Regions from separate parts of the Alicyclobacillus tolerans genome, predicted to be linked through region 2. Evidence: a T-box and tRNA genes for the amino acid it is inferred to sense, from the RefSeq annotation. Region 2 holds a T-box; the other holds one or more tRNA genes.
The links. A T-box is a leader RNA that pairs with one kind of tRNA and senses whether it is charged. The one in region 2 lies ahead of tyrS (tyrosine--tRNA ligase), so its partner is inferred to be a tRNA-Tyr.

Region 1 (10,144 bases), 830 kb from region 2:
CTGCTCGTGCAAAGGAGGTGATGTCATGGGTGTCATCCAAGTCATGAGCGACGCTCTGGCCAATCAAATTGCTGCGGGAGAGGTGGTAGAACGGCCAGCTTCTTGTGTAAAAGAATTAATTGAGAACTCCCTTGATGCCAAAGCTAAACGTATCAAAATTGAGGTCGAAGAAGGCGGTATACGACGCTTGAGCGTCGAAGACGATGGCGTGGGCATGGACGAACAGGATGCAGTGCTGGCGTTTTCGCGACATGCTACCAGTAAAATTATTCATGCTCGGGATTTGACACGTATTCAAACGCTCGGATTTCGTGGGGAAGCGTTAGCTGCTATTGCTGCAGTGTCTAAAGTCAGTTTGACGACGCGTCAATCCGATCAAACACATGGCATTTTTCTGCGTATTGAAGGGACTTCCATTACCGATGGACCCAAACCAGTAGGAGCGCCGCCAGGCACTCGTATTGTCGTGGAAGATTTGTTTTACAACACGCCTGTCCGACTCAAATATCTGCGCAGTGTTCAAACTGAATTTTCACGCATTGTTGATGTTGTGCAAAGAGCCGCACTTTCTCGACCAGATGTTGCCTTTTTGTTAAGTCACGAGGGACGAGTTGTCTTTCAAAGTAGCGGTCGCGGTGGTCAACGGTCGGTACTCGCTGCACTTTTAGGGCCTGTGGAAGCTACACAATTGTTAGAAGCCAGTCAAAGTTCAGTTACTTGTCAAGTTACCGCCTGGCTCGGTTTGCCTCAGCAAGCAAGAAGTAATCGCAATCACGCGTATCTTTTTCTTAATCATCGCCCAATCCGTAATTTGTCTTTACATCAAGCTGTCGCAGCAGGCTACGGAACACGTTTGATGGTGGGAAAACATCCTATTTACGCTCTTTTTGTCGACATGGATCCTATCTTGGCTGATGTGAATATCCATCCCCACAAAAGTGAAGTGCGCTTAAGCGAAGAACGAGACGTCAGTCAACTGATTACACGTATGGTGGAGAACGCGCTTTCGGACAAGCATTTGGTACCCAAGTGGCCTGTAACTAGTCGTGTTCAAGAAAAAATTTCATCCTATCAGGTACCCTTTTTTGGGCAGAACGAAAAAAACCAAACCACGTTCTCTGAAGCCAAATTATCGGTCAGTGAGCAGTCTGTGGGTCTCCGTGCAGAATCTATGGACATGTCGACAAACTCTAAAAAAAATACACTCTCTCATCCGCTTTCGCAAGCGTACGAATTTTCAGTCCAACCAGAAGCAGTACTGGCATCAGAATCTGTGTTGCCAAGTGAAGTCAAAGACGAAGAAGTACAGGATTCTTCTTTGCGAGAGAGAGTTAAAAATTGGCAATTGCGTCCTATTGGTCAAGCTTTAGGGATGTATGTAATTGCCGAAGATGGAGAAAGTTTGTACATCATCGATCAGCATGCGGCTCACGAACGCATACTTTACGAAAAATTTTTGAAACAAATGCAATTGTCTGCAGACACAATGCCCTTGCTGACTCCTCTTACTTTTACACTGTCAGCTTCGGCTCACGGTATTTGGATGCAGCATCAAGAAGTGTTCGCCTCACTCGGTCTCGATATCGAACCATTTGGTGGTTTGGATGTATGTGTTCGAGGGGTACCGCTCGTCTGGGAGGGGCTTGATGTTCTGCAGCTAACGCAACGGATTTTTGATGATTTGGTAGAGATAGCCAAACAGGCTCCATCAGGCGCCTTTGTTGAAGAGTTGCGTTTGAAAATCGTTCAAAAAGCTTGCAAAGCCGCAATTAAAGCCAACCATCGGTTATCTGACGAAGAGATATTGGCTTTATGTGAGGAATTGGTAGAATTGGACGATCCTTTTCATTGTCCGCATGGCAGACCTGTTTTATTAGAGTTAAATAGTTACGATTTGGAGAAAGGATTTCGCCGCATTGTCTGAGTTGAAGATTGATGGTTATAAAAAATGGGTGTGTGTCACACCCGTCCGGCAGGAGGAAAACTGCCATGCTATTCAGTACGCGCAGCGATTGGCTAAGTTTTTTGACGCAAAATGGGTAACGCGTGATTCACGAAGCATAGCCAAAATCTTTTCGGATACTGGGGCAGAAGTGATTGTTGTAGCCGCGGATTGGCCCGTTTTTTATCATCGTGATCAAACTGAAAATGGCCTGCAATATCACCCCGGAATGTCGACCCTTAGATTGCAAACACTTCTTCAAGGAGGTACCGACAGGCTTTTGCAAGCTGCACAAATTCGCCCGTCAGATTGGGTTTTAGATGCAACTTGTGGCTTAGCATCCGATGCTGTCGTTTTATCCTATGCAGTTGGTCGTCAGGGAAAAGTCACAGCTCTTGAGAAAAGTCCTGTCATTTATCGAATGCTTCAGCACGCACAGACAGAGGGTCTTGAGCATTTGCCGCAACAAATTTCAACTTGGCTTTCGAGGATTGATTTACTGCATCAAGACGCACTGCAATTTTTGCGCCAGAGTGGTCATCAGCAATATGATGTAATTTATATCGATCCTATGTTCCAGGAACCCATCATGAACTCTCCTGGCATCGCTGCATTGCGACCTTTTGCGTATAAGGAGCCACTTGACGAGATACTCTTTGCTGAAGCTTGCCGGGTGACCAGGCATCGTGTGGTGATCAAGGCACGTGCTCATGATTCCATTTGGAGGCAATTGCCCATTCAACCGGATAAGTTAAGTGGACGTGTACGTTACGGCATCTGGGAGAGAGGGGGGACGTAAATTGGCCTTTGTCTGTCTAGCAGGTCCTACAGCAGTTGGAAAGAGTTCTGTGGCAATTGAACTTGCCAAGCAGTTGGAAGCGGAGATTTTGTCAGCCGATTCGATGCAAATTTATCGACAAATGGATATTGGTACGGGTAAAGTTACTCCTGAAGAAATGCAGGGAGTCGTTCATTACGGCATCGACTTGGTTGATCCGGACGAATCGTTTAGCGTGGCAGATTTTGTAAACTACGCGAAAAAAACGATAGCCAACATTGCGCAGCGTAGACGTTTACCACTTGTTGTTGGGGGAACAACCCTCTATTTGCGAGGATTGCTGGATGGACTCTCTTTTCAGACCGTGCCATCCAGTCCTTCCTTGCGTCAGAATTGGGAAGATTACGCTGCCAATCATGGCCGTGAGGCACTTTATCAGGAATTGTATAAGGTCGATCCGCTCACAGCAGCTCGTCTGCATGTCAATGATGTGCGGAGAGTTGTGCGTGCGTTGGAGGTCTATCAATTGACAGGACGGCCCATGTCTCAGTCTTATCAATGGCAGCCGCATCGTGATCGATCAGATGTATTGCTGCTCGTACTGAATGGCGCGCGTGATTGGCTGTACGCTCGAATTGATAAGCGTGTGGACGAGATGATGGCGAGTGGCTGGCTCGATGAAGTGAGGCGTTTGCTGGCGGCAGGTGTGTCGGAAGACGCACAGTCAATGCAAGCGATTGGCTATCGAGAATTGGTACGTACACTGCGTGCTGAAATTTCTTTGGAAGAAGCTGTTGTACTCATTAAGCGAAACACCCGTCGTTTGGCAAAAAGGCAGATCAGTTTTTTGCGCCAAGATCCGCGAGCGATATGGATAGAAATGGATGATTATGCGCAAGATAAAGTTGTAGTACAAGCGCGGAAGAAGATTGAGCAGTTTTTAGCAGGAATTACTCTCCCTCAGAGAGAATATGCTGACGAGTAAACTTTTGCATGCGTGTAGTCGGATACAGTCAAGCGACGCCGCTACACCTGAACGAAATGAACAGGGAGTGAACGGCGTGAGCAAACAGCCGGTAAATATTCAGGATACTTTTTTGAATCAAGTTAGAAAAGAGAAAATACCAGTCATCGTATATTTGGTCAATGGGTTTCAAATTCGTGGAAATGTTAAGGCGTTCGATAATTTTACCATTGTTGTGGAAGCTGACGGGAAACAGCAAATGATATACAAACATGCTGTCTCCACGTTTATTCCGCTTCGTGCCGTGAATCTGATGAACACGGAAGAGAGTTCTGCAAGCGACGAAAATTAACGCGTTAGAGTAGGCAACCCTGTGTCAAATAATAAGCAATTTTTTGAACATTTTTCATGCGCAATTGAATGCAAAAAAACATGAAAATGTAGTTGACACAGGGTTGGGAACTGTGATAAGTTATGACTTGTCGCTGATGAGGCGCCAGCGTAGCTCAGTAGGTAGAGCAACTGACTTGTAATCAGTAGGTCGCAGGTTCGATTCCTGTCGCTGGCTCCAGTAGCGGAGGGGTACCAAAGTGGCCAAATGGGGCGGACTGTAAATCCGTTGCGGAAGCTTCGAAGGTTCGAATCCTTCCCCCTCCACCAGGCAAGGCAATCAGCAGGCAGAGGATGGACGAGTAAGCAGGAGGCGAACTCTCGAAACCTCGGTCAATAGGGGCGTAGTTCAGCTGGTAGAACGGCGGTCTCCAAAACCGCATGTCGTGGGTTCGAATCCTGCCGCCCCTGCCAAAGTGGTGAGCGTGGCGAAGTGGTTAACGCACCGGATTGTGGTTCCGGCATTCGTGGGTTCGATTCCCATCGCTCACCCCAAATAATGGGGGATAGCCAAGCGGTAAGGCAACGGACTTTGACTCCGTCATGCGAAGGTTCGATCCCTTCTCCCCCAGCCAGGATGTTGTGCCCGTAGCTCAGCTGGATAGAGTGCTTGACTACGAATCAAGAGGTCGGGAGTTCGAATCTCTCCGGGCACGCCATCGGAGCATAGCGCAGCTTGGTAGCGCGCCTGCCTTGGGAGCAGGAGGTCGTGGGTTCGAATCCCGCTGCTCCGACCACCTGATTCTCAGGTTGACATCAAAATTGCCTTGTGGTAGAATGGTGATTCATGGGGGTATAGCTCAGCTGGGAGAGCACCTGCCTTGCAAGCAGGGGGTCGTCGGTTCGAATCCGTCTACCTCCACCACATTTTCCTCGATAGCTCAGCGGTAGAGCATCCGGCTGTTAACCGGAGGGTCGTAGGTTCGAATCCTACTCGGGGAGCCATTCATTCGCTCCCATAGCTCAGTCGGCAGAGCGCATCCATGGTAAGGATGAGGTCACCAGTTCGAATCTGGTTGGGAGCTCCAGAAACTAAACATGTATGGGCGTTTAGCTCAGCTGGGAGAGCATCTGCCTTACAAGCAGAGGGTCGGCGGTTCGAACCCGTCAACGCCCACCAAAGTTTTTTATGGAGTGATGGCCGAGTAGGTCGAAGGCGCTCGCCTGCTAAGCGAGTATACGGTTATAAGCCGTATCGACGGTTCGAATCCGTCTCACTCCGCCAGAATCGAGTTCGAGCAAACAGACTAAGAGTTAACTCTTATCCAGAGGATGACAGAGCTGACACTTAGTCTGTTTTATTTTGTCTCAAAACTTTCTCCATCCACCTTCCTCTTTCTTTGTTTTGTTTCTTCAGTTCGTCTTCTAGGCATTCACCCAAATCGCGAATGAAGCATAGGCTACCTCAGTACCAGCGCTGAGATGATTTGAGGTGACAACGGGTGCCCTCCAAAAACAGATGGAATCAAGTACGCCCTACGCAGTACAGAGTCATTGATGAATTTGAACAAAGTAATATGGCAGTTGGCGAAGCGCTATCTAGATTATCGGGCAAATACAGAACTGATGAAGTAAACAGTACCATGCATATGACCAGGGAACGCTTGCTGCAGATTATTTCTAGAATGGATAGTCTTGTTGGTCTGGATGGAGTTAAGGAGATGGTCCGACAAATCTTTGCCCATGTTTATATTCAGGAACAACGTCGGCTGGCTCGGCTTAAAACCGATCCGTTGGTCTTGCATATGGTCTTCTCAGGCAACCCGGGGACAGGAAAAACCACAGTTGCAAGATTAATTGCTGAAATGTTTCGAGACTGCGGATTGCTTGAGAAGGGTCATTTGGTCGAAGTAGAGCGTGCCGATTTAGTCGGCGAGTATATAGGCCACACAGCGCAAAAAACGAGGGAGAGTATACAGCGGGCGCTTGGTGGAGTGCTCTTTATTGATGAAGCGTATTCTTTAGCACGTGGTGGAAACAAAGATTTTGGCCGGGAAGCGATTGATTGTTTAGTCAAGGGAATAGAAGATTATCGCAATCAATTTGTAGCGATTATTGCTGGTTATGAGAATGAGATGAAATATTTTTTGAGTACAAATCCTGGCTTACCCAGTCGTTTTCCCATTCATTTGCATTTTCCGGACTACACGCTCTCTTCTCTGATTGCGATTGCCAGGCAAACAGCACAAGAACATCAATACAAACTAGCACCGGATGCTGAATTTATTTTACGAAGAAAAATTCAACAAGCGCTTCTGGATGCTTCTCGAGAGTTTAGTAACGCCCGTTTTGTGCGCAATTTGATAGAGAAAGCGATCCGTCATCAGGCATCGCGATTGTTTCAGCGATCTCGTGTTTCCAGAGAGGAATTAATGACTTTAAGAGCCGAAGATTTCCGGGAGGAGGATGTTTTTTGAATCGCCCATGTTCAGAAGTGGTTGTGGTAGGCAAAGCTCGTTCCGGAAAGACTTCACTCTGCAGGGCATTGGCTAAAACGGCAGAGAGTCGTAGAGTATCTCATCCATATCCAATAAGGGCAACTTCCGAGCAGCAGAGATGGTTGCAGGAACACGCATCTGAGCAAATGGAGCCGATGGAGTTAACGCTTAAAAAGGGCTTTCTGCAAAAACGCTGGATTCTGCGAGATACGCAATCACTGGTGGATGATCCGGAACTAGAAGGTGTGCGTCGTGAGTCGTTGGCCCATACTTTGCGTTTGCTGCTTCAAGCTGAAATTATCATTCATGTTATAGATGCAACAAGGGCTTTGCGGCCACAACGGTCAATCTATCATTCAGAGAAAGAAGCAAGTGGTCTTCATTTACAACTAGAAGGTGTCGATTTAGAACTGTATGAATACGCAAAATCACGACGCGCTTATCTCATAGTGATGACGAAGACCGAACTACTGAAAGTTAAATGGAAGAAGCGCGATATTCGTAAATCATTAGGAAAAATTCCAGTAGTGTTTCTACAGGGGACAGAAGACAAAGCGATTGATGAGGTAAAACAGCATGTCTGGAGACTGGCTTGATTTTTTGCGCCCAACTCTTTCATTGCTGCTTGTTATCTGGAGTTTGCAGATGATGGATGATGTATTCAAAGCCGAGCAAGTGCTGGGACGTGGAGAACGTACATTGGCCGCGAAAATCGGACGGCATGTGCTCCCATTTACAGGTCTTTGTTTGTTAATTGCCGGCGCTTGGCAAGCGCATGTGGCGCTAGCAATGTTTTTTGGAGTTTCAGCATTACGTTTTTTTCCGTTGAGCCTTCCGATTTCCAGGCGTCAATTGTTGAGTAAATTTTCTTTGATCGTCGTTATGTGGTTGTGTTCCTTACTATTTGTTGGGACATGGTTGGCCGTTTGGGGCATAGTCATGGCGATATTTTTAGAGTGTATGCTCTCTCTTTTACAATATCACCAGGACCATTGGCTCATAGAAGACACGCTTTCTCGCCGTTTAGGTATTCCCTTACTGATGCTTGGCGGTGTTTTGGCACTCGGTTCTTCGTTTTGGATATCAAGCCGATATACCATTTCTTTTCTAGTAGCTCTTTCTTTCTGGACGGCTATTGCTGAGTGGACAACAGATCGTCTCGAGGATTGGCACATCAGCTTTTAAATGCTGTTAAGCGCTTTGTGTTACAATGTCGGTCAGTGCTATACCGCTGATTGGTCGCTCGACTACAGTCATTCTTCATTTTTCGATGACTCAGTTATCTTCTATAAAGGAGAACTATTTGTATGTCTTTCATCGATTTTCAATGGCTACAAGCAAGGCAGTTAGAAGTAGAACCAATTTTTCGTCGTCTAGAGCAAAATGCTCTTCATATACAGAAACGGGTAATGGACGCCTTTGCAGAAGAACGTGTATCGACAAGTGACCTGTTAGGTTCAAATGGATACGGAATAGACGATGCTGGTCGTGAAAAATTGGAACGTATCTTCGCGCGTGTCTTTGCTGCAGAGGCAGCATTGGTTCGACCACAGTTTGTTTCTGGGACGCACGCGCTTTCTACCTCTCTTTTTGCGCTTTGTCGTCCGGGCGATCACGTTTTGTTTGCCACTGGACAACCTTACGACACCCTGCAAGCTGTGGTAGGTTTACGCGAATCTCCAGGTAGTTTGCGCGAGTGGGGAATAGAGAGTAGTGTTGTCGAGCTTGATGGTACAGGTATGCCGCAGACAGAACAAATCATTCAAGCTTTGCGACCCAACACTCGTCTGGTCATGTTTCAAAAATCCCGTGGCTACAGTTCTCGGCCTGCGCTCTCTTTGGACAAGCTCGCAGGCGTTTTCTCTCTTGTGAAAACATTACGACCTGACGTGTGGTTAGGTGTAGATAATTGTTACGGAGAATTTGTTGAAGTTGAGGAAGTTACAGCCGTTGGTGCAGATTTTGCTGCCGGATCGCTTATTAAAAATCCTGGTGGCGGACTTGTATCATCAGGCGGATATATTGTGGGCAAGAAATCGATTGTAGATGCCGCGGCGGTTTCACTCTATGCTCCCGGAATTGGTGCGGAGTTAGGAGCAACAGAAGGTTATTTGCGCTCTATGTATCAAGGTTTATTTCTTGCGCCTCATATTGTCTGTCAAGCTTTAAAAATATCTGTACTTGCAAGTCATGCTTTGCATGAACTTGGTTATCGAGTTTCTCCTTTAGCGCATGAGACGCGTGCGGATATTGTCTTAGAAATTGAATTTCATTCGCGCCAAGAAGTAGCGGCATTTGCGACTGCCATCCAATCAAGTGCGCCAGTAGATTCTTTTGCTGTTCCAGAATTCGGTGATATGGCTGGTTATGACACGCCTGTTTTGATGGCAGCCGGGACTTTTATTCAAGGGTCATCCATTGAACTTTCTGCCGATGCTCCTTTGCGTCCTCCGTATCGTGCCTATCTTCAAGGTGGACTGACTTACGAACAAGGTTTTTGGGCAGTTTTACGTCTCACGCAGGTGCTTGCTCACTTACGTCACTCTCAGATCTAAAAATCTTGTAGATGAAGTCAGAAAACTTTACATTTTCATTTACCTGTAGCTTGTCTTTGAGTAAGATAAGATTAATCCAGAGTGAGGGAGGGGCGTACCGTGGATCTGGAAGAGCGTCGGCACTTGCCTCTCTTCTCCATTGGTACCGTACAAAAGCTGACAGGTTTGAGCGCGCGGCAGATTCGGTATTATGAAGAGCAGGGTCTAATCTCTCCTAAAAGGTCAGAAGGAAAACAACGGCAATTTTCTTTTGTCGATGTCGAACGTCTCATGACCATTAGACAGTGGATGGAAAATGGGGAAAGTTTACACACCATTCGCAAGCGGATGAAGGAAAACGTCCTTTCAAAAACTGTCCGTGATTTATCGGATGAAGAAGTTTACCAGCAAATCCAGCGAGAGTTGCTCGAAGGCCGCAGCGCCAGTGCTCAGTCACTCTTTTTAGGTGATTTATCGCGTTTTTATCGGAAACGTTAAGAATGAAAAAATGACTCAAGGGTGTGATGACTTGCGCAAGGAACGGACAAAAGAAGAAATTTTGGCGCTAGCTGAAGAAATGAATGTACGTTATGTTCGCTTACAGTTTACAGATTTGCTCGGAATTATTAAAAACGTAGAAATTCCAGTCGATCAATTGGCTAAGGCGCTGGACAATAAGATTATGTTTGATGGTTCATCGATTGAAGGCTTTGTGCGAATTGAAGAATCAGATATGTATTTAGTGCCTGATCGTTCCACGTGGTTGGTCTTTCCTTGGGACTCCAGTCAAGGAAAAGTCGCGCGCTTAATTTGTGATATTTATCTGCCAGGCGGTCAAGCGTTTGAAGGCGATCCTCGAATTGTGCTTAAACGGGTGATGGAGCGTGCTCGTCAAGCTGGATTTTCTGCATTTAATGTTGGACCGGAACCGGAATTTTTCCTCTTTAAGCTTGACGCTGAAGGTCGGCCAACTCAAGAAGTCAATGACGAAGGTGGATACTTTGATTGGGCTCCGCTCGATCTGGGTGAAAACTGTCGTAGAGAAATTGTCCTGACACTGGAAGCTATGGGTTTTGAAATTGAAGCGTCTCATCATGA
Region 2 (10,144 bases):
GATTTGGCAAATTACAATTGGATAAACTCGGGTTATTTGCAAGAATGTCTTCTAAACGATTTTGCAGATGTGCATCCACCGTAGTATAAATTCGTAATCCAGAGAATGGCAGTGCGTTGATGGCAGATTCTCTATTGGCATATAAACCGTGATCGACCAATAACTGAGCGACAAGTGGCTGAATGTCATCGAGCATTAAGTAAGGGTGATTGCCAAACAGAGGCATGTTGGGGTGCTTCAATTCTTTTAAAATCGGCTCATTCAGCGCCTGTTGATATTCTGCTTTGGAAAGTGTGCCGCAACGGTACATTTCCCCTAGAATCCAATGACAGCGAGTCAAAGTGGCGTGCGGATGTTGAATTGGATGAAACTCGCTTGGATTGTTCGGGATTGTTGCCAAAAAGGCTGCTTCTGCAGGTGTCAAGTTTTGCAAGGATTTACCTAACATAATGTGTGCAGCTGCCTTGACACCATAAATTTGTTTACCATCATACTTGCCGAAATACACATGGTTTAAGTAATCAATTAAAATTTCTTGTTTGCTAAGAAAATGATTGGCTTCTATGGCAAGAACCGCTTCTTCTAATTTGCGCTCTAGTGTGCGTTGTTGCTCTGGAAAATAGACTAGTTTAATGGTTTGTTGGGTAATCGTACTTGCTCCGCTGACAATATGATGCCATACGACGTCTTGATAACAGGCGCGCAATAGTGAAAGCGGTGCAATCCCTGGATTTTTAAAAAAAGTTTTATCTTCAGCGTCTACATACGCTTGTACCAGTAAGGGCGACACTTCTTGAAGAGAATGGATGCTTTCAAAATCTTCGCTGCGGGCAAAATTTCCAAGCCATTTTCCGTTTCTGTCGTATACTTCTGTAATGTGTGGCTGTGATGCCAGGCGATTGACATCAAGCGTTGGCAAATGGTGGGCTGCTACATAGCTGTAACCGCCAGCTGCGCCAATCAGAAAGAGAGCGGTACTGACACAGACACCTGCTACAATTGAACTGACAAAGCGCATTCCTTTTTGCCAGCGAACCACTTTGGAACGGCGTTTTTGGCGATGCTTGTATCTCTTTGTCATGACCGCAGGTCTCCTCTCTTTCTATACATCATGCATCAAACTATGGACAGTTATGAGAGCCATTGACAGCAGATTGGCTTCTGTTATAGATTGAATCAAAATCATTGTTTCATGCTGTTGACGCAGAATCAGTAGGCAGGAAGAATAAAAAGGTCCAGAGAGTCGGCGGTTGCTGCGAGCCGAACCTGCTTCCAGGCTGAACTTACAACTGCTGAGGTTGTGTTTGCACTTTTGCAAAGACACGGATGGGTCCGTTATCGCCTGGAGTGGCTGAAGTGTTTTGAATGGATTCTTCAGCAATTCAGGTGGTACCGCGGGGAATAACACCTCGTCCTGTAGTAGGATGAGGTGTTTTTTATGATTCCTGGGAGGTATAACTTCCCATTTCATTTGATGGAGGTCGATCTCGATATGACGGCTGCGCATGTGCCGGTTGAAATTGAAAAAGAAGTGGAAAGACAGTTTGCCATGATTGCTCAAGGTACGGCGGAAATCGTTCCCGAAACAGAATTGAAAGACAAGTTGCGCAAATGTCTGATGGAGAACCGTCCTTTGCGTTTGAAATTGGGAATGGATCCTACAGCTCCTGATATTCATCTTGGTCATGCCGTTGTTTTGCAAAAAATACGGCAAATGCAGGAATTCGGCCATCAAGTTCATTTGGTGATTGGTGACTTTACTGGCCAAGTGGGCGACCCTACAGGCAAGTCGGAAACACGCACACAACTGAGCAGAGAACAAGTTCAAGAAAACGCCAAAACTTATGTCACTCAGGTTTTTAAAATTCTCGATCCGAAACGGACAGAGATTGTCTACAATTCAAGCTGGCTTTCAGCGCTGACATTTGCGGATGTGGTTCGCTTGGCTTCCTACGTGACGGTGGCACGCATGTTGGAACGGGACGATTTTCATAAACGTTATGTAGAAAATAGACCTATTCACATTCATGAGTTTTTTTACCCGCTCATGCAGGCTTATGACTCAGTTGCATTACAAACCGATATTGAATTTGGCGGTACGGACCAAAAATTCAACCTTCTCATGGGGCGCACCTTGCAGAAAGAGTTTCAACAGGACATGCAAGTTGTTTTGATGATGCCGCTTCTCGAAGGGTTGGACGGCGTGCACAAAATGTCCAAAAGTCTCGGCAATTATGTAGGTGTTAATGAAGATTTACACACCATGTTCGGCAAATTAATGTCGATTCCAGATGAATTGTTGCCAAAGTATTACCTTCTGCTTCTCACTCCAGCTCAAACGGAATATGAGAACTGGCTCGAAAGTTTAAAAAATGGCACTCTTCATCCCCGTGATGCCAAAATGCAAGTGGCTGCTGAACTAGTAAGACGTTTTCACGGTGACGACGCAGTACAAAAAGCGCTTGAACATTGGCAACAGGTGTTTCAAAAGCGAGAACTGCCATCCGATATTCCAGACGTATCCATGTCTGAATCTCTGATCTGGGTGGTGAAAGCTCTGACAGAATTAGGGCTTGCCAAAAGCAATGGAGAGGCTCGTCGGCTGATTGAGGGCGGTGCGGTTCGTTGGAATGGAGAAAAAATTGACAATGTAGACGCTGAGTTGAATTTTTCTGATGGGGATATTTTGCAAGTGGGCAAGCGGCAATTTGTGCGCATTCGCCTGTCCTAGTTTTATTTTTCGATGCATACAAGAAGCATGGGGGGTGCGCATCCATGCTGCGTCGAAAATTTCACGCGCGCCGCTCTGCCCGCTCTTCCTCCGTGGAAGTGCAGGCAGGCGCAAAGTTTTTTTTGCGGCTCAGATTACCGATGGTTATCCTTTTATTTACTGCTGCACTTGTATGTATGATGTTTTCTGCAGAACGACGTCTTCAACCCGTCATGGTTAGCCTGGCTGCTACCGAGGCGCGTCATGTTGCTTCAGAAGCGTTGACACAGGCACTCGATACTGAACTGCTCAAAATTTCAGATGCTGATGAACTTGTCAGTCTCTCTCCAGCGCCGGGACAGAGTAATTTAACAGTTGCTCGGTTCCATCTGCACGCTCTCACAGAAATTCAAGCAGATGCTACTCAAAGAGCTAAACAGCTAATCAATCAGGTTAATCACACTACAATCTCTGTACCGATTGGCCAAGCCATTGGTGGACCGCTTTTCTCTTTGGCTCGCATGAGCGTACCTGTACACCTTATTTTACTTGGAAATGTTCATTCCACTTTGTATATCGATTCAAGTAATACAGGACTTAACCAAGCCGTCCATGTTTTAAAATTGCGTTTAGTAGCGGATGTCAACGTGATCGCTCCATTTGTCTCTTTGCCTCTTAGTGTACAGTCCGACGCACCTCTGGCTGTCATTGTTATGTCAGGTCCGGTTCCTGGAGCTTACGCTGCTGGCGGGTGGAACAATTATAGCCATTCAAATGGACAAAGTTCGACAAAATTTTCCGCTCCCCGATAGGAAAACTCATGCTGGAAGTCGAATTCATCTCTGTCATTTTGACTAGGGTATAGGAGATGGGGGCGAAGTTCAGTTGAGTTTGGAACCACAATTACAAAATTCAGAGCTGCCCAATCGCAGTTCGTCACCACTACACAAAGTACGAGATTGGTACAGGAAAAAAGTCCCTTTTTTATCCATTCAAATTAAAATTGGTGGAACATTTGGCATCATTTTACTGAGTATTATCGTGATTGGCGTTGTCAGTACGGTGCAATTGTTAAACATGCGCAGTCAAATACAGACGGTAGCCACAAAAGATGTAGAAATCTTGCAGGACGGGCACCGACTACAGGAAGATCTGCTATCTATGGATTCAACCATGCACAGCTATCTTATGACGAATAATCAAAATCTATTGAACAATGGCTTTTACGATAAATCGGGCGATTTTATAAACACTTACCATGTACTCGAAAACTTGCTGGCCGATAATCCAAAGAGCCTTGCAGAACTTGAGAATGCCAAAGCTCAATTTGTCAATTATTCTACCGAAGCGAATGAATTGGTAACGTATATGATGGACGATGAAGGGAAACAAGCATTGCAGTTGGTTGCAGAGGGCAAAGGCACACAACGATTAGCCAATGCTTCTGACTCCATCAATGAATTTTTAAATACGGTGCAAACTTCCGCCAATCGTTCTGCTTTACACCTCAAACAAACTGTCAATGTTACTTTTGTAGTATTGGGAGTCCTTATTTTATTCACTATTCTCATTGGCCTTATTTTTGGAATTCCTGCAACGTTTCAAACTCCCCGCAATATTAGACGAGTTACGCGAATTCTCGATCAAATTGCCAGTGCAGATGGGGATTTGCGCCGACGTATTGAAGGGGTGCACAGCCGTGATGAGATTGAAAAATTAGCTGAAGCCACCAATCGGGTGTTAGCCTCGGTTGCTGATTTAGTGCGCAAAGTTGTGCAGACAGCCAATACGTTGGCGTCCAATGCACAAGATTTGACAGCTTCCACGGATGAGACAGCCCATGCTGTCAATGAAATTGCTGAAACGGCTGGCGAATTTGCACTTTTAAGTGAAAAGGCCGTTCTCTCCTTGAGTGACATGAAAGAAGGAATGGCACGCGTGGAGGAACAGGGAAACGCTACTGCTAACCGTGTACAGCACGTGCTTCAAGCTGTGGATGAAGTGGTGAAAGCGACGGAACAGGGAGAGGCAGCTGTCGTACAAGCAGAAAGTACCATGCAAACTGTCGCTGAAATTGCTGCTAAAACCAATGAGGAAGTTTCTCGCTTGGCTTCATCATCAAAAGAGATTAACCGTATTCTGGATACCATCCGTGACTTGGCTGATCAGACAAACCTTCTTGCTCTCAATGCTGCGATTGAGGCTGCACGTGCTGGTGAAGCAGGACGCGGCTTTGCGGTTGTTGCTCAAGAAGTGCGCGCATTAGCGGAACAAAGTCGCTCTGCGACCTTGGAAATCGACGAGATTGTTCGGCAAAACGCCGAACTCACTGAACGGGTTACCGAAGTGATGCAAGAAGGTGTAGTTTCTGTTGAGGCCGGTAAGGCAGCAAGCGTGCAAACCAAATCTGTACTGAATGGTATTTTGCAGGCTGTGAAACAAGTGGTTCCCACAACAGACAGTATCGCAGAAAGTGTAGAAAAAACCCGTGCAGTTGTACAAAGTTGTCTGAGTGTCATTCAAACTTTAAATGCTTATATGGAACAAGTGGCTGCCGGTTCACAAGCTAACGCCGCTAGTACAGAAGAAAGTTTGGCGACGGTTGAAGAAATATCCGCAGCCTCACACGAGTTATCTCATTTAGCCCAGGAACTGCAATCCTTAGTGGGTACTTTCAAAGTCTAAATTTCCTTTCATTCTTCTCTGACATTCGACTGGGCGCCTGCATATACTGCCGCAGACCGTGCGCGGAAAGTCTGACTTTCGCGCAGAGGAGGGAATCGGTAGTGAAAAAATATGTTGTGCGCCCAGGAGACAGTCTTTACAGTATCGCCAAGAAAACTGGCGTACGAATTCCACTCATCCTAGCAGCCAATCCAGAAATAACATCTCCAGCCAAACTTATTCCTGGCATGACACTCAGTATCCCGGAACTTGGTAAATCATCTGCCGGTGGGCAGAAAAAAAGTAAAACCAGTAAAGCAACCGTGAAAGTGCCCAGTTATTTTGGGTTTGTTTGGCCGCATGTGGTGCAAGAAGGTGAAAACGTAGAATCGCTTTCTGAACTCTACAACGTTTCAGTTTTAGAACTTTGTCATTTAAACGGAATGAGCCCAAGCGATACACTGGATCCCGGACGTGTGGTCTACATTCCCAGTGCTGCACCTCCCAAGAACATGATGAAAGATAAAACGGTGATGCCAACCGGATCGGAAGAAAATATAAACGACTGGGAAGGCCCCCACACACATACAGGAGGATTGCGCAAAGATATAGGCAGTCCAGCGGCTGCTGAAAGCAGTTATGATTTGTCTTCTTGGTCTGATATTTTGACAGATACGCGGGGGCAATCAGAAACAGTAGCCTTCAACAATGATTTGCCTACATCCGGCCAGACTCCTGTGGGTGGATTAGATGATGAGGGATGGTCAGATACCATTACCTATGACAAGGGTTGACTACACATGGCTCTGCTAGCAGAGGGTGCTATTCGTGAAATCGCATCCTATTACGGGCTCAATGTTATTGCCAGTATAGAAAGACGAACTGTGACAGGTTTGATTACCGCAGATGGGCAGAACTATGTCTGGAAATTTGCAGAGGAGAAAGACAGTGAGAAACGTTTAGCAGCGTTGTCGAAAGTCTCTCAACTTTTGCAGGAAAAAGGTATACGTTTTGCTGTAGCTTTGCCTAATCAGAATCATGTATATTTAACCAGACTTCACACCATTCCATCTCTCGGCTATTTGCAACCTTGGTTACCTGGACGGCATTTGAATCTTGGTTTGCCGAATGAACGAATGGCGGCTATCCATGCGCTGGCCCAGCTTCATCAAATTCCAGTCCAGCGCATGGACGCCTCTGTTCTTTCTCACCATACGCCATTGCAGCAGAGAATATTTCTCAAGGCAAGAGCACTCTCCGGTGTCTGGAAGGATGCTTGCGAACGCTGTCCGCCACTTGAACCTTTCTCGGTTGGTGTGCTGAAGCAGGTTGCCCAGGTGCTGGAAGAGCCGGCTCCGTTTTATCGTCAGCTTGTAGAATTTCGCCAGCTATCCTTCTGCCACCGCGATTTAGCTCCCCATAATCTTCTTGTTGGACCAGCGCAGGAGGTACAGTTGATTGATTTTGACCAGTCAGGTTTGGACGATCCGCTTTATGACGTGGCTCAAATAGCTAACCACAGTTTATTTCTTGGGAATCTTCAAGCTGGCGATTGGCGGAAGATGATGGATGCTTATGTGGAGGCTGCGCATTTGTCGCCTTTGCGAGAACGACTTCTTTGGCGGATTTTGGCTTGGCCGGATATTCTGGCTCGGTCTCTTGTGGAATGGGCGAAACGAGGCTATCCGGCTGACGATTGGGCGCGTGTGCATTACGCACTCAAATGTGAATCAAAAAGGCGTCAACTTCTATACAGTGACAGTCCTTATCCGATTCGCATGTAGTTCTCAGCTTGCATTCGTCAGGTGCCTAGGTATACTAAGCCTAGGATTAGGCAGACGAAAGCAGGTCTGTATAGGACAGTAATAGATAGGAGAGTTGCGATCGTGGATCGCCTACAAGTGGTTCTTGCCCAGTTGAGTCCAAGACTGGGCGACTTTGAATGGAATCTGGACAAGCATCATGAGTGGATTAGGGAAGCTCGGGCGCGTGGGGCGCAGTTAATTATTTTTCCTGAATTAGGATTGACAGGTTATCAAGTGCAGGATATGACACTGGACATTGCCAGACCTCTCGTTCATCCGCAAATACAATCTTTAATAGAGGCTAGCCGCGAAATCGATATTGTCTTTTCTTTTGTTGAAGAAACATCACACCATTTGTTCCATGTCAGTGCTGTTTACGCATCTGAAGGAAAAGTACGAGCTGTTCACCGCAAAGTATACCTACCCACTTATGGGATGTTTGATGAACGAAGGTATTTTGCGCCAGGAACACGTTTTCAAACATTTTCTGGTACGCCTGCTGGGACTGCTGGAATGCTTCTCTGTGAGGATGCCTGGCATGTCACCAGTCCATATTTGTTGGCTTTAGGCGGTGCAAATTTCATGATTGTTACAGCTTCTTCTCCAGCTCGTGATGTGACAGACGCTCATTATTTTGGCTCACAACGTTTTTGGCGTGAACTTTTACGAGTATATGCACAAACGTATGGCTGTCCTATCGCTTTTGTGAATCGAGTAGGTGTGGAAGATGGCATTTCCTTTTTTGGGGGCAGCGGTGCAGTCAGTCCTGAGGGTGATTGGCTGTTTACTGCTCCTACGGTGGAAGAGGGAATGTTCTCAATTCAACTCGATTTGCGATCGGTACGGCGAGCTCGCTTCAGTACGCCTATCTTACGAGATGAAAGACCCTTGTTGGTTCAGCGCGAGCTGGAGAGAATTTTGCGTCAACGAGAAGAAACTCAGTGTGATTGGGCGCCAAACAGTCAGCCAGAGGGGGAGCGGACATGAAACCTGAAGTTGCCAATCGACTGCGTCTGAATGAGGATTTAACACTGGCGCTGCTAGAACGATTTATTCGAGATGAAGTCGATAAGTCAGGGTTTCAACGAGTGGTCTTTGGTCTCTCTGGCGGCATCGATTCGGCGTTGGTTGCTTATCTCGCAGTTCGCGCGCTTGGTCGTGATCGGACGCATGCCGTTTTAATGCCTTATGAGACGAGTAGCCCAGCCTCTTTGACGGATGCGTTTGCGGTTGTCCATGATTTACAAATGCCGCATACGGTCGTTCCTATTACAGCGCCAGTAGACGCTTATTTTGCTCAAGTTGATACTCTGCTTGGCAGTCCAGCGACACCGCTCAGGAAAGGCAACCGTATGGCGCGCGAGCGCATGTGTACACTCTTTGACTTTTCAGCCCATTTAGCTGCACTTGTTCTTGGAACAAGTAACAAGACAGAGTTGCTGCTTGGCTATGGCACTCAATTTGGCGATATGGCTTCAGCGCTGAATCCCATTGGTGATTTATACAAGTGTCAGGTGCGTCAACTATCCAACGCTGTTGGTGTGCCACGGTCGATTTTAGAGAAAGCGCCAAGCGCTGATTTGTGGGAAAATCAGACAGATGAACAGGAACTTGGATTTACATACGATGACGCTGATGAAGTACTTTATTACTTGGTAGATGAACGGTATTCATTGGACGAGACCGTGGCGCTCGGCTATTCGGAGGCTCTTGTTTCGCGGGTGATTCAACGGGTAAGGCGCAATCAGTACAAGCGCAAACCACCTGTGATTGCCAAAATATCGCCGCGTACGGTTGGTATTGACTTCCGATATTTGCGAGATTGGGGGAATTGAAAGATGTCAGGCCACTCTAAATGGCATAACATACAGCGTCGCAAAGGCAGGCAAGATGCCATTCGGGGGCAGTTGTTTACGAAACTGTCCAAGGATATTTATCATGCAGCTAAAGAAGGCGGCGGCAATCCGGATACCAATTTTCGTTTAAAAGTGGCAATTGAAAGAGCGAAACGAGAAAATTTGCCAGCAGACAGCATTGCTCGTACAATTGCTAAAGCTACCGGATCGTTGCAAGGAGCACATTATGAGGAAGTACTCTACGAAGGATATGGTCCAGGCGGAGTAGCCATCTTACTGGATATTGTCACAGACAATCGCAATCGAACAGCAGCGGATATTCGTCATATCTTTAAAAAACGAGGCGGCAATCTTGGTGAAAGCGGAAGTGTTGCCTGGATGTTCCGGCGGATTGGCCGTATCACGCTCAAAAAAGATACGCTTTCTTTGAATGTTGACGAACTGATGCTTCAGGCTTTGGATGCTGGTGCAGACGATTTACGTGAAGATGAAGATGAATGGGAAATTGTCACTTCACCTGAAAACTTTACAAGTGTTCGAGATCATCTGGAAAAACAGGGCTTGCCTTTAGAAGATGCAGAATATACTTACGAAGCGGTAACACCCATGGGAGTTGATCCAAGTCTGACAGAAGAAGTGCTCGATTTATTGGAGTCATTAGAAGCGCACGATGATGTGCAGAGTGTCTATACTAACGCTGAACTATAAAATACAGAGACTTATCGCCGGTTTTGCATAAGAACTGCCTTCCTTGGCATGATAAGAGTGACTTGGAGAACAGTTTTTATGGCAAATGAGGTGATTTTCATGCATTGGCGTTTATCTATCGCTGCTGTATTTGCGCTGCTTTTTTGCACCACAGAAGTCATGTCTACAGTGCAGTGTAAAGCTGCAACTCATATATCTCAGAATGATTTTCAGCAAGTGAAAGAAAAATCGGGTCATTCAGCAACACGCGCTAAGCGTTTGGCTCTTTATTGGACAGTAGACGATCGCGGTCAACAGACGTTGCAAATGGCTTCGATGGGCGATGGAAGTGTCAGTGCTTTTGCAAACAATGCTTCCGATTGGAAGTTTAATCCGTTGCTTTGCGGCTTTTTTGGCGTACC

Region 1: it has a tRNA-Tyr gene. The T-box ahead of tyrS (tyrosine--tRNA ligase) is inferred to sense a tRNA for this amino acid. The anticodon was not compared.

The regions. Positions count from the first base shown of each region.
Region 1 covers NZ_JBMGNK010000002.1:1,612,499-1,622,642, forward strand. The annotation lists gene mutS (DNA mismatch repair protein MutS) at 1-47, shown strand, start outside; gene mutL (DNA mismatch repair endonuclease MutL) at 26-1,924, shown strand; gene ACOJUR_RS07930 (class I SAM-dependent methyltransferase) at 1,917-2,741, shown strand; gene miaA (tRNA (adenosine(37)-N6)-dimethylallyltransferase MiaA) at 2,743-3,705, shown strand; gene hfq (RNA chaperone Hfq) at 3,782-4,036, shown strand; tRNA gene ACOJUR_RS07945 (tRNA-Thr) at 4,180-4,255, shown strand; tRNA gene ACOJUR_RS07950 (tRNA-Tyr) at 4,261-4,344, shown strand; tRNA gene ACOJUR_RS07955 (tRNA-Trp) at 4,413-4,488, shown strand; tRNA gene ACOJUR_RS07960 (tRNA-His) at 4,494-4,569, shown strand; tRNA gene ACOJUR_RS07965 (tRNA-Gln) at 4,575-4,649, shown strand; tRNA gene ACOJUR_RS07970 (tRNA-Arg) at 4,657-4,733, shown strand; tRNA gene ACOJUR_RS07975 (tRNA-Pro) at 4,735-4,811, shown strand; tRNA gene ACOJUR_RS07980 (tRNA-Ala) at 4,864-4,939, shown strand; tRNA gene ACOJUR_RS07985 (tRNA-Asn) at 4,945-5,019, shown strand; tRNA gene ACOJUR_RS07990 (tRNA-Thr) at 5,027-5,102, shown strand; tRNA gene ACOJUR_RS07995 (tRNA-Val) at 5,119-5,194, shown strand; tRNA gene ACOJUR_RS08000 (tRNA-Ser) at 5,206-5,299, shown strand; gene ACOJUR_RS08005 (AAA family ATPase) at 5,517-6,491, shown strand; gene ACOJUR_RS08010 (GTPase domain-containing protein) at 6,488-7,108, shown strand; gene ACOJUR_RS08015 (hypothetical protein) at 7,089-7,697, shown strand; gene ACOJUR_RS08020 (methionine gamma-lyase family protein) at 7,820-9,067, shown strand; gene ACOJUR_RS08025 (MerR family transcriptional regulator) at 9,167-9,544, shown strand; gene glnA (type I glutamate--ammonia ligase) at 9,555-10,144, shown strand, end outside.
Region 2 covers NZ_JBMGNK010000002.1:2,445,370-2,455,513, reverse strand. The annotation lists gene ACOJUR_RS12570 (transglycosylase domain-containing protein) at 1-1,081, opposite strand, end outside; T-box leader at 1,190-1,420, shown strand; gene tyrS (tyrosine--tRNA ligase) at 1,493-2,731, shown strand; gene ACOJUR_RS12560 (sporulation protein YunB) at 2,776-3,522, shown strand; gene ACOJUR_RS12555 (methyl-accepting chemotaxis protein) at 3,596-5,395, shown strand; gene ACOJUR_RS12550 (LysM peptidoglycan-binding domain-containing protein) at 5,497-6,168, shown strand; gene ACOJUR_RS12545 (phosphotransferase) at 6,175-7,158, shown strand; gene ACOJUR_RS12540 (nitrilase-related carbon-nitrogen hydrolase) at 7,261-8,166, shown strand; gene ACOJUR_RS12535 (NAD+ synthase) at 8,163-9,014, shown strand; gene ACOJUR_RS12530 (YebC/PmpR family DNA-binding transcriptional regulator) at 9,018-9,743, shown strand; gene ACOJUR_RS12525 (hypothetical protein) at 9,822-10,144, shown strand, end outside.